2 regions of the Bacillus sp. OTU2372 genome follow, and region 2 is predicted to be linked to the other one. Evidence: a T-box and tRNA genes for the amino acid it is inferred to sense, from the RefSeq annotation. Region 2 holds a T-box; the other holds one or more tRNA genes.
What was found. A T-box is a leader RNA that pairs with one kind of tRNA and senses whether it is charged. The one in region 2 lies ahead of ileS (isoleucine--tRNA ligase), so its partner is inferred to be a tRNA-Ile.

Region 1 (5,180 bases), on a different contig from region 2:
GGAATTCATCAGAAAGTTCTGGGTCAATCATTGGTATTTCACCAAGCATAATTTCCCCTGTGGAACCATCGATGGTAATAATATCACCATAATTTACTACCGTTTCTCCTATGGTAAATTGTTTTGCTCGTAAATCTATTTTTAACGACTCACATCCACAGATACAAGCTTTCCCCATTCCGCGTGCAACAACTGCAGCGTGGCTGGTCATTCCTCCGCGGCTAGTTAAGATCGCTTGCGCGGCGACGATACCGTGAATATCGTCAGGCGTTGTTTCAGGTCTAACGAGGATCACTTTTCTTCCATCATTTCCTAAACTTTCGGCTTCATCTGCGTCGAATACTACCTGACCTGTCGCTGCTCCCGGTGATGCCGGCAATCCCTTAGCTAAAATATTTTTTTGAAATTTGTCATCAATCCGGCGGTGGAGTAGTTGATTCAATTGGTCAGGGTCTACTCGCAACAAGGCCGTCTTTTTATCAATAATTCCTTCTTGAACCATCTCAACAGCAATTCGAATCGCTGCTTGCGCTGTTCGTTTCCCATTACGGGTTTGCAGGATGAAAAGCTTGCCGCGTTCTACCGTGAATTCGATGTCTTGCATTTCCTGATAATGCTGTTCAAGAATTTTACATGTATCCGTAAATTGCTTAAATACTACCGGCATTTCTTCCTTTAATGTTGCGATGGGCTGTGGTGTCCGAATACCAGCAACAACATCTTCTCCTTGGGCGTTTATTAAGTATTCTCCGTACAGTACATGCTCGCCTGTTGAAGGATTTCGTGTAAAAGCAACACCAGTTCCAGAATCATTGCCCATATTGCCAAACACCATACTTTGAATATTAACGGCTGTTCCAAGGTGGTCTGGGATTTTATTCAGGCGGCGATAGACGATGGCGCGCTGATTGTTCCATGAATTAAAGACAGCGTTAATCGCAAGAAAAAGCTGTTGTTTTGGGTCCTGTGGGAAATTTTTTCTTGTATGCTTTTTGACAATGGCCTTATAGCCAATAATTACTTCCTGCCAATCTTCTGCAGACATTTCTGGATCTGTACTATACCCTTTCTCTTCACGTGTTTCTTCTAGGTATTGCTCGAAATAAAATGTATCGATTTCTAAGACTACATTACTAAACATCTGAATGAAACGGCGGTACGAATCATAAGCAAAACGAGGATTATTGGTTAATGTTGCTAAACCGGCTACCGTTTCGTCGTTCATTCCGAGGTTTAAGATAGTGTCCATCATACCTGGCATGGAAAAAACAGAGCCAGATCGGACTGAAACTAATAAAGGGTTTCCTGAGTCACCCAGTTTTTTTCCCATTTTTTCCTCTAAGCGGCTAAGTGCTTCCAGTGTTTGTTGCTCCACTTCTAGTGGAATGGTTTTGCTAGATTCATAGTAAGCATTACAAGCCTGAGTCGTTATGGTAAAACCAAATGGCACTGGCAGGCCAATTCTAGTCATTTCTGCAAGATTTGCCCCTTTACCCCCAAGTAAATCTCTCATATTTCCTTTTCCCTCATGAAATAAGTAAACAAATTTCTCCATCTCTAAAAGCTCCTCTCTTTTTTTAATATATCTAGTATTAAGCCTGCTGTTTCTTCTACTGCTTTATTTGAGACATCAATAACAGGGCATCCTACCCGCTTCATGATTTTTTCTGCATGGTCTAGTTCCTTTAGTATTCTCTCAAAGCTGGCATAGTTAGCACGTGAAGCTAACCCCAACGCTCTCAAACGTTCTTTGCGGATTTCATTTAACTTATCAGGTGAAATAATAAGCCCGATGCAATTCTTCCTTGGTATTTGAAATAACTCCTCCGGAGGCTGAACTTCCGGGACGAGCGGAACATTGGCCACCTTATACCGCTTGTGCGCCAAATACATCGATAGCGGCGTTTTGGAGGTGCGCGACACACCTATCAGAACGATATCTGCCTTTGTTATGCCTCTTGGGTCACGGCCATCATCATACTTAACGGCAAATTCAATCGCTTCTATTTTTCGAAAGTATTCCTCATCAAGTTTTCTCATTAGTCCTGGCCGGTGATGAGGTTCCTTATTAAATTTGGTTTCGAAAGCGTTCATCAATGGACTTAGTAGATCAACTGCCATGATGCCTTCTTCAGCTGCCCGGCGGTCTAAATAATCTTTTAAGGTTGGTATAACAATCGTATAAGCAATTATTGAATTAGCCTTAATCGCTAATAGAATGACATCCTCTATATCTTCAAAATCTTCCACGTAGGAATTACGACGAATATCAACTTGGCCCCCATTAAATTGGGTTGCAACTGCTTTTACAACAAACCCAGCCGTTTCCCCAACTGAGTCGGAAACCACATAGACCACTTCTTTTTCTGCCAAAATTACTGCCACTCCCTTAGTCTGATTTTTCATCCATCATTTCTAAATATGCCTTTGTGATCGTTGTTTTCGTAATTCGCCCCACTAGCAAATATGTATTCTTTTGTTCGTCGGCTTCTCGTACAACAGGAAGCGAATCAATATGATTTTGGATCATTTTTTTTGCTGCCTCGAGTAAGGTTTCTTCCGGATAAATGGTAATAATATTTGGCATTCTCGTCATAATGACGCTGACTGGTAACTCCGAAAGATTTTGATTACCTAATGATGCTCTGAGCAAATCCTTTCTAGAAATGACCCCAGCTAGATGCCCATCAGAATCAACCGCGTAAAGTGTGCCGACATCCTCTAAAAATAGTTGGACAATGGCATCGTATACGGAGGTTGATTTACCAACTACAATAGGGTGCGCTTTATAATTATTGACACTATGATGCAGGACTTTCTCCGCTTGGCGCTTAACCTTAAATTTGTCATTATAAAAATAACCGACACGCGGCCTTGCATCGATATTGCCTGACATGGTCAAGATGGCTAAGTCCGGTCTTAATGCTGCTCTTGATAATGACAACTTGTCTGCAATCTCTTTTCCTGTGATTGGTCCATTTTGTTTTACAATCTCCAAGATTTCGTCCTGACGCTTTGAAAGTTTTATCTTCACCACCCCCTTTATCCTATTAACATAATATAATATATGTAATTACTTTAAATGTGTTATACTTATTTTTATTTAGTATATAACATTTAAGTGTAAAGGGAAATAGGTATTTGTTAAAAAAAACACAATTACACCTTTGACGCCAAAATAAAAAAGGCACAAGCGATTATAAGTTAAATCGTTTGTGCCCTTTTTTGTGTATTCCTAATACGGTAAGGAGTTTTTTAGCTCTGGCAATTAGGACAATAATAAGTTTTTCTAGAGGAAATCACCTCGATAACAATAGTTGCGCCACACCGATAGCATGGTTGACCTTCGCGGTTATAAACCTGGCAACGATTATTAAACCCACCGGTTAACGTGTCTCCCTTAAAGATTGGATTATCCATATACCCACCGTGCTTAATCCCATCTTGAAGAACATTTTTCATTGAATCATAAAGTCTGCTTCGGTCACTATCATTAATGTCGTCAATATCCTTGGTCGGTTTGATCCCAGCCTGAAAGCATATCTCTGCAGAGTAGCAATTCCCGATACCAGCAATAAATGATTGATCGAGTAAAGTAGTTTTTAAACGGCCATGTTTTGAAGCTATTCTTTTTAAAAATTCATTTACGGTAAATTCAGGATTCAATGGCTCTGGCCCTAAGTCCGACAGCTTTTCCTCTGTTTGAGTTTGATTATATAAATGCAAATATCCTAACCGTAGACCTATAAAATAAAGATGATTTTGTCCAAATGATAGTCGGACCTGTATTGTTCTGTTTGGTTTTTCCGATTCAGTCCCGAAAAACATCCATCCACCCAGCATTAAGTGTAATAAAAGTGTTTGCTCATTTTTCAGCTGGAATAGGAGATGCTTTCCTCGACGTTTGATATCGACGATTTGCTGGTGCTGAACCGTTTTTTTGAAGAGGTCAGGATTGATATTAATGGATTTATCACGGTTTATTTGAACATCTGTTACAACTTGATTCGCAATTTTGTCTTTTAACAGGTTTTTATAGTTCTCCATTTCCGGAAGCTCAGGCATATCGGTCTCCTCCCACAATCCATTTTCCTAGTATCGTTCCCCGTAACAAAAAAGAAAATGAAGTATAAATGTTTATAGACACAAAAAATACCGAACAGGATCCTGTTCGGTATGATTCATTCATTTTTTAATGGGCCTAAATGGACTCGAACCATCGACCTCACGCTTATCAGGCGTGCGCTCTAACCAGCTGAGCTATAGGCCCATAATTTAAAACTTATGGAGCGGGTGATGGGAATCGAACCCACTACATCAGCTTGGAAGGCTGAGGTTTTACCAGTAAACTACACCCGCATCAGAATAAATATTCTAGTTGGTACCGATGGTCGGGGTCGAACCGACACTCCTCACGGAACACGATTTTGAGTCGTGCGCGTCTGCCAATTCCGCCACATCGGCATGTGTTAATAATCAAAAAAATTATGGCAGGGGCAGTAGGAATCGAACCCACACTGAAGGTTTTGGAGACCTTAGTTCTACCTTTAAACTATGCCCCTAAAGTGGTGGAGGGGGACGGTTTCGAACCGCCGAACCCTGAGGGAGCGGATTTACAGTCCGCCGCGTTTAGCCACTTCGCTACCCCTCCAATGAATATAAAAATGGCGGAGGAAGAGGGATTCGAACCCCCGCGCGGTTTAACCCGCCTGTCGGTTTTCAAGACCGATCCCTTCAGCCGGACTTGGGTATTCCTCCATTTTTAGTAAACCATATTTATACTAATGGTAGCGGCGGAGGGGATCGAACCCCCGACCTTACGGGTATGAACCGTACGCTCTAGCCAGCTGAGCTACACCGCCATTATATTATTTTAAGAAGTAATTGGTGGAGTCTAGGGGGATCGAACCCCTGACCTCCTGCGTGCAAAGCAGGCGCTCTCCCAGCTGAGCTAAGACCCCATTTTCTATAAGAACTTCATGGTCGGGAAGACAGGATTCGAACCTGCGACCCCTTGGTCCCAAACCAAGTGCTCTACCAAGCTGAGCTACTTCCCGAAATATGAAAGTTATTTTGCTTTCGCAAAAAAACTTTGATGCCGAGGACCGGAATCGAACCGGTACGGTAGTCACCTACCGCAGGATTTTAAGTCCTGTGCGTCTGCCAGTTCCGCCACCCCG
Region 2 (5,180 bases):
TGTCCAACGATTTTTCCATTGCCATTGAAGAAGGGGCAACAATGATCAGAATAGGCACAGCACTTGTCGGTGAAGACGGTTAAGGAGAGGTAAGAAGATGACGATTAAATCAAAATTAAAAACATTTTTCTTTCTAGATGATGAATATGATAATAACAATGATGAAGTTGTAGAGAAGACAATTCCGGTGAAACCAAAACAGCAATCTGTGAAAAGTCAAAATGTTGTTAATTTTCAAACTGTACCAAAGCCAGTCAGTTCGTCAAATACAGTCAGTTCGTCAAATACAGCTAAAGCTTCAAAGGTTATTTTGGTGGAGCCGATAACCTATTCTGAATCAACTGAGATTGCTGATCATTTAAAAAATCGCCGGGCTGTTGTCGTAAATCTGCAAAGTATTGATCGTGAACAAGGACGGCAGATCGTTGATTTTTTAAGCGGTGCGGTCTATGCCATTGGTGGAGACATTCAAAAAATCGGCTCAAGTATTTTTTTATGTACGCCTGATAATGTGGAAGTGGCTGGAAACATTTCTGAACTTTTACCTGAGCACAATAACCCAAATACAAGGTGGTAATCTAAATGGCCATTGTTTTTAGTCTATTACAGCATTTAATTCAAATTTATTCATGGGCGTTAATTATCTATATATTGATGTCATGGTTTCCTAATGCAAGGGAATCTTCCATTGGACAAATATTGACTAGAATTTGTGAACCCTATCTAGAGCCGTTTAGAAAAATTATTCCTCCTATCGGAATGATGGACATTTCACCAATAGTGGCATTCCTTGTTTTAAATTTTGCCAGTACCGGTTTAGCAAGTGTCTATAGATGGCTTACTTAAGAATGATTAAAAAATAGGTTGTGTTAACAGATGAATATTTATCAGCATTTCCGGCCTGAGGAACGGGAATATATTGATCAAGTATTACAATGGAAAAGCAACGTTGAGCAGCAATACGCCCCTAAACTAACTGATTTTCTTGACCCTAGAGAGCAGCACATCCTAAAAATGTTAATTGGTGAGCATGGAGAAGTGAATTATCAGTTTTTTGGGGGGATTTCTGGTTTAGAAAGGAACAGGGCGCTCATCTATCCAGATTATTTAGTTCCTTCTGAAGCAGACTTTCAAATTAGTTTATTTGATATTCAATATCCCCGAAAGTTTGTTACGATTGAACACCGCCAAGTTTTAGGAACCCTTATGTCTTTAGGCCTGAAACGAGGTAAATTCGGTGACATTTTGATTAGTGAGGGGCGTGTTCAATTTTTCGCTGCTGAAGAAATAAGTCACTATATAAAGAACAATGTCGAATCAATTGGCAGGGCAGGAGTGAAATTGGTCGAAACAGGTATTGAAAATGCGGTTGCCGCTGCTGAATTATGGGATGAGAATGAATTAACATTATCATCTTTACGGCTCGATACGGTTATATCAGGAATTTATCATCTATCCAGGCAGAAATCCCTTGCCTTAGTTCAGCATGGGCTCGTAAAGGTGAACTGGGCATTAATCGAAAATCCTTCCTTTTCATGTGAAGAGGGAGATATGCTCTCTGTAAGAGGACACGGACGAGCAAAGATTATCGGATTGGATGGAAAAACAAAAAAAGAAAAATGGAGAATTACAGTTGGAAAACAAAAATAATTGCAAATTAAGCAGGAATTAAGAAAAAACTGTCGAATATTTGCTTATACATACAGAAGCACAGATTGCATGGAGGTGGCATTAATGCCGTTAACGCCGTTAGATATTCATAATAAAGAATTTAATAAGGGTTTTCGTGGATATGATGAAGATGAAGTAAATGAATTTCTTGATCAAGTAATCAAGGATTATGAACTAGTACTTAGAGAAAAAAGAGAATTAGAAGAGCGCCTTAACGAGATGAATGATCGTCTTGGCCATTTTGTTAATATTGAAGAAACACTTAACAAATCAATTGTTATCGCCCAGGAAGCAGGCGAAGAAGTAAAGCGCAATGCTCAAAAGGAAGCTAAACTTATCATAAAAGAAGCAGAAAAAAATGCTGATCGGATTGTGAATGAATCCCTTTCAAAAGCGCGAAAAATAGCCCTTGAAATTGAAGATTTAAAGAAACAATCAAAAGTATTCCGCACGCGGTTTAAGATGTTGATTGAAGCACAACTCGATATGCTGAATACAGATGATTGGGATCATTTATTAGAGTATGAGGTAGATGCTACCGAATTAAAGATTCATGAAGAAGAAGATTCATTAGCTTGACGAGATACATTTTATTAGCATATAATTTTTAAACAGAGTAAATAGAATGAAAATTGACGATGAAAGGGACAGTACAATTTTTCTGAAGCTTTTCTAGCGAGTCGGGGACGGTGAAAGCCCGATAAAGTTGAAAAATTGGAAGATCACCCTCGAGTTCCAGGTTGAAACCCCAAGCGGGATAGTAGACTTAGGCGTGTTATTCACGTTACGAATGGTAAAGAGGATAATACCAATACCAGGTATTATTTATCAGGGTGGTACCGCGGGAAAAAACCTTCTCGTCCCTATTTGGGATGAGAAGGTTTTTTTTATTGTCTATTGGCTATTCTGATTATATGTATGATTACAGGAGGAAATAAAAAATGGAATATAAAGACACGCTTTTAATGCCAAAAACTGAATTTCCGATGCGTGGCAACCTTCCACAAAGAGAACCTGAAATTCAGGCGAAATGGGAAGAAATGAATATTTATCAAAAAGTGCAAGAACGGACAAAGGGACGGCCAATGTTTGTCCTGCATGATGGACCTCCTTATGCTAACGGAGATATCCATATGGGGCATGCCCTTAATAAGATATTAAAAGACATGATTGTTCGTTATAAATCAATGAGCGGCTTTCAAGCACCATATGTCCCTGGCTGGGATACACATGGTTTACCGATTGAACAGGCATTAACCAACAAGGGTGTAAAACGGAAAGAAATGACAGTTGCAGAATTCCGAGAACTTTGTGCTAAGTATGCACTTGAACAAATTGATAATCAGCGTACTCAATTTAAGCGTCTCGGAGTTAGGGGAGATTGGGAAAATCCATACATTACCCTAAAACCTGAATATGAAGCACAGCAAATTAAAGTGTTTGGCGAGATGGCGAAAAAAGGATACATCTATAAAGGTCTTAAGCCGGTTTATTGGTCTCCATCCAGTGAATCCGCATTAGCTGAGGCAGAAATCGAATATCAAGATAAAAAATCTCCATCCATTTATGTCGGCTTTAAAGTGAAAGATGGGAAGGGTGTCCTAGATACCGATACACAAATTGTGATCTGGACAACAACCCCATGGACAATTCCCGCTAACCTCGGTATTTCTGTACATCCTGACTTAATCTATGTAGTTGTTTCCGCTAACGGTAATAAGTACCTCGTGGCTGAAGCGTTACTAGAAGCTGTGACAGAAGAAGCGGGCTGGGAAGAAACAGAAGTGGTTCAAAAAGTTAAAGGCTCTGAATTAGAATATATTATTGCATCACATCCATTATATAATCGTGATTCATTAGTCATGTTAGGAGAACATGTCACTACCGATGCAGGTACAGGATGCGTTCATACTGCGCCTGGACATGGTGAAGATGACTTCTATGTCGGCCAAAAATACGGCTTAGACGTGTTATGTCCCGTCGATGATAAGGGTGTAATGACGGCTGAGGCAACAGGTTTTGAAGGTTTATTTTATGATACTGCCAATAAACCAATCGTCCAAGCGTTAGAAGATGCTGGCGCGTTGTTAAAGTTATCGTTTATCACTCACTCTTATCCACATGACTGGAGAACTAAGAAGCCCGTTATTTACCGTGCAACTGCCCAATGGTTTGCATCGATTAAAGATTTTCGTGAAGAACTATTAGATGCAGTAAAGGAAACAAAATGGGTACCTGCCTGGGGAGAAACAAGATTATTTAATATGGTTCGCGACCGTGGCGACTGGTGTATCTCCCGTCAACGTGTCTGGGGTGTTCCAATCCCTGTATTCTACGCTGAAAATGGAGAAGAAATTATTACAGATGAAACCATTAATCATGTTTCAAACCTTTTCCGTGAACATGGTTCAAATGTTTGGTTTGAACGAGAAGTAAATGATTTACTACCAGAAGGCTTTACACATCCTGGCAGTCCAAATGGTACGTTTACGAAAGAAACGGATATCATGGATGTATGGTTTGATTCAGGTTCATCTCATCAGGCAGTATTGCTTGAGAGAGAGGATTTAGTTAGACCAGCAGACCTTTACCTTGAAGGTTCAGACCAATATCGCGGCTGGTTTAATTCATCGTTATCTACAGCTGTTGCTGTAACTGGCAAGGCACCATACAAAGGTGTATTAAGTCACGGCTTTGCGCTTGATGGTGAAGGCAGAAAAATGAGTAAATCAATCGGAAATGTTGTCGTACCTGCTAAGGTTATGAATCAATTAGGTGCCGATATTTTACGGCTTTGGGTTGCTTCTGTTGACTACCAGGCTGATGTTCGTGTATCTGATGCCATCCTAAAACAAGTAGCAGAGGTTTACAGGAAAATCCGAAATACTTTCCGTTTCTTGTTAGGGAACTTAGCGGACTTTGATCCGGCTGTAAACAAGGTTGATTATGCAAACTTACGTGAAGTGGATCAATTTATGCTGGTAAAGCTGAATAAATTAATTAAATATGTGCGTAATGCTTATGAGAACTACGAGTTCGCCGGCATTTATCATGCTGTCAATAATTTCTGTACGCTTGATCTAAGTGCATTCTATCTTGATTTTGCAAAAGATGTTCTTTATATTGAGGCAGCTGATAACCATGAGCGCCGTGCCATTCAAACCGTACTTTATGAATCATTGTTAGCCTTAACTAAATTGGTTTCGCCAATTCTTTCTCATACAGCTGATGAAGTTTGGAAGTTTATCCCGGCTGTTAAAGAGGAAAGTGTACAATTAACGGATCTTCCGGAGTATCAAGAATTAGACGGAGCAGAAGCTCTAGAAGAAAAATGGTCCGCCTTTATGACACTCCGTGATGATGTTTTAAAAGCCCTTGAAGAAGCCCGTAATCAAAAGGTAATCGGTAAATCTTTAACGGCTAAAGTGACGTTATATGTTAATGAGAAATCCAAAGCACTGTTAGACTCCATCAGTGAGGACTTAAAACAGTTGTTTATTGTTTCCGGT

Region 1: it has a tRNA-Ile gene. The T-box ahead of ileS (isoleucine--tRNA ligase) is inferred to sense a tRNA for this amino acid. The anticodon was not compared.

What each region holds. Positions count from the first base shown of each region.
Region 1 is NZ_JASATK010000033.1:813-5,992, reverse strand. Features, by position in the region: gene ppdK (pyruvate, phosphate dikinase) at 1-1,555, opposite strand, end outside; gene AAHB15_RS27250 (pyruvate, water dikinase regulatory protein) at 1,558-2,373, opposite strand; gene AAHB15_RS27245 (helix-turn-helix transcriptional regulator) at 2,390-3,037, opposite strand; gene mutM (bifunctional DNA-formamidopyrimidine glycosylase/DNA-(apurinic or apyrimidinic site) lyase) at 3,256-4,065, opposite strand; tRNA gene AAHB15_RS27235 (tRNA-Ile) at 4,197-4,270, opposite strand; tRNA gene AAHB15_RS27230 (tRNA-Gly) at 4,286-4,359, opposite strand; tRNA gene AAHB15_RS27225 (tRNA-Leu) at 4,380-4,464, opposite strand; tRNA gene AAHB15_RS27220 (tRNA-Trp) at 4,489-4,562, opposite strand; tRNA gene AAHB15_RS27215 (tRNA-Tyr) at 4,567-4,651, opposite strand; tRNA gene AAHB15_RS27210 (tRNA-Ser) at 4,666-4,758, opposite strand; tRNA gene AAHB15_RS27205 (tRNA-Met) at 4,786-4,862, opposite strand; tRNA gene AAHB15_RS27200 (tRNA-Ala) at 4,886-4,961, opposite strand; tRNA gene AAHB15_RS27195 (tRNA-Pro) at 4,981-5,057, opposite strand; tRNA gene AAHB15_RS27190 (tRNA-Leu) at 5,097-5,180, opposite strand, start outside.
Region 2 is NZ_JASATK010000001.1:538,558-543,737, forward strand. Features, by position in the region: gene AAHB15_RS02640 (YggS family pyridoxal phosphate-dependent enzyme) at 1-83, shown strand, start outside; gene AAHB15_RS02645 (cell division protein SepF) at 98-577, shown strand; gene AAHB15_RS02650 (YggT family protein) at 583-846, shown strand; gene AAHB15_RS02655 (YlmH family RNA-binding protein) at 877-1,650, shown strand; gene AAHB15_RS02660 (DivIVA domain-containing protein) at 1,735-2,250, shown strand; T-box leader at 2,301-2,539, shown strand; gene ileS (isoleucine--tRNA ligase) at 2,613-5,180, shown strand, end outside.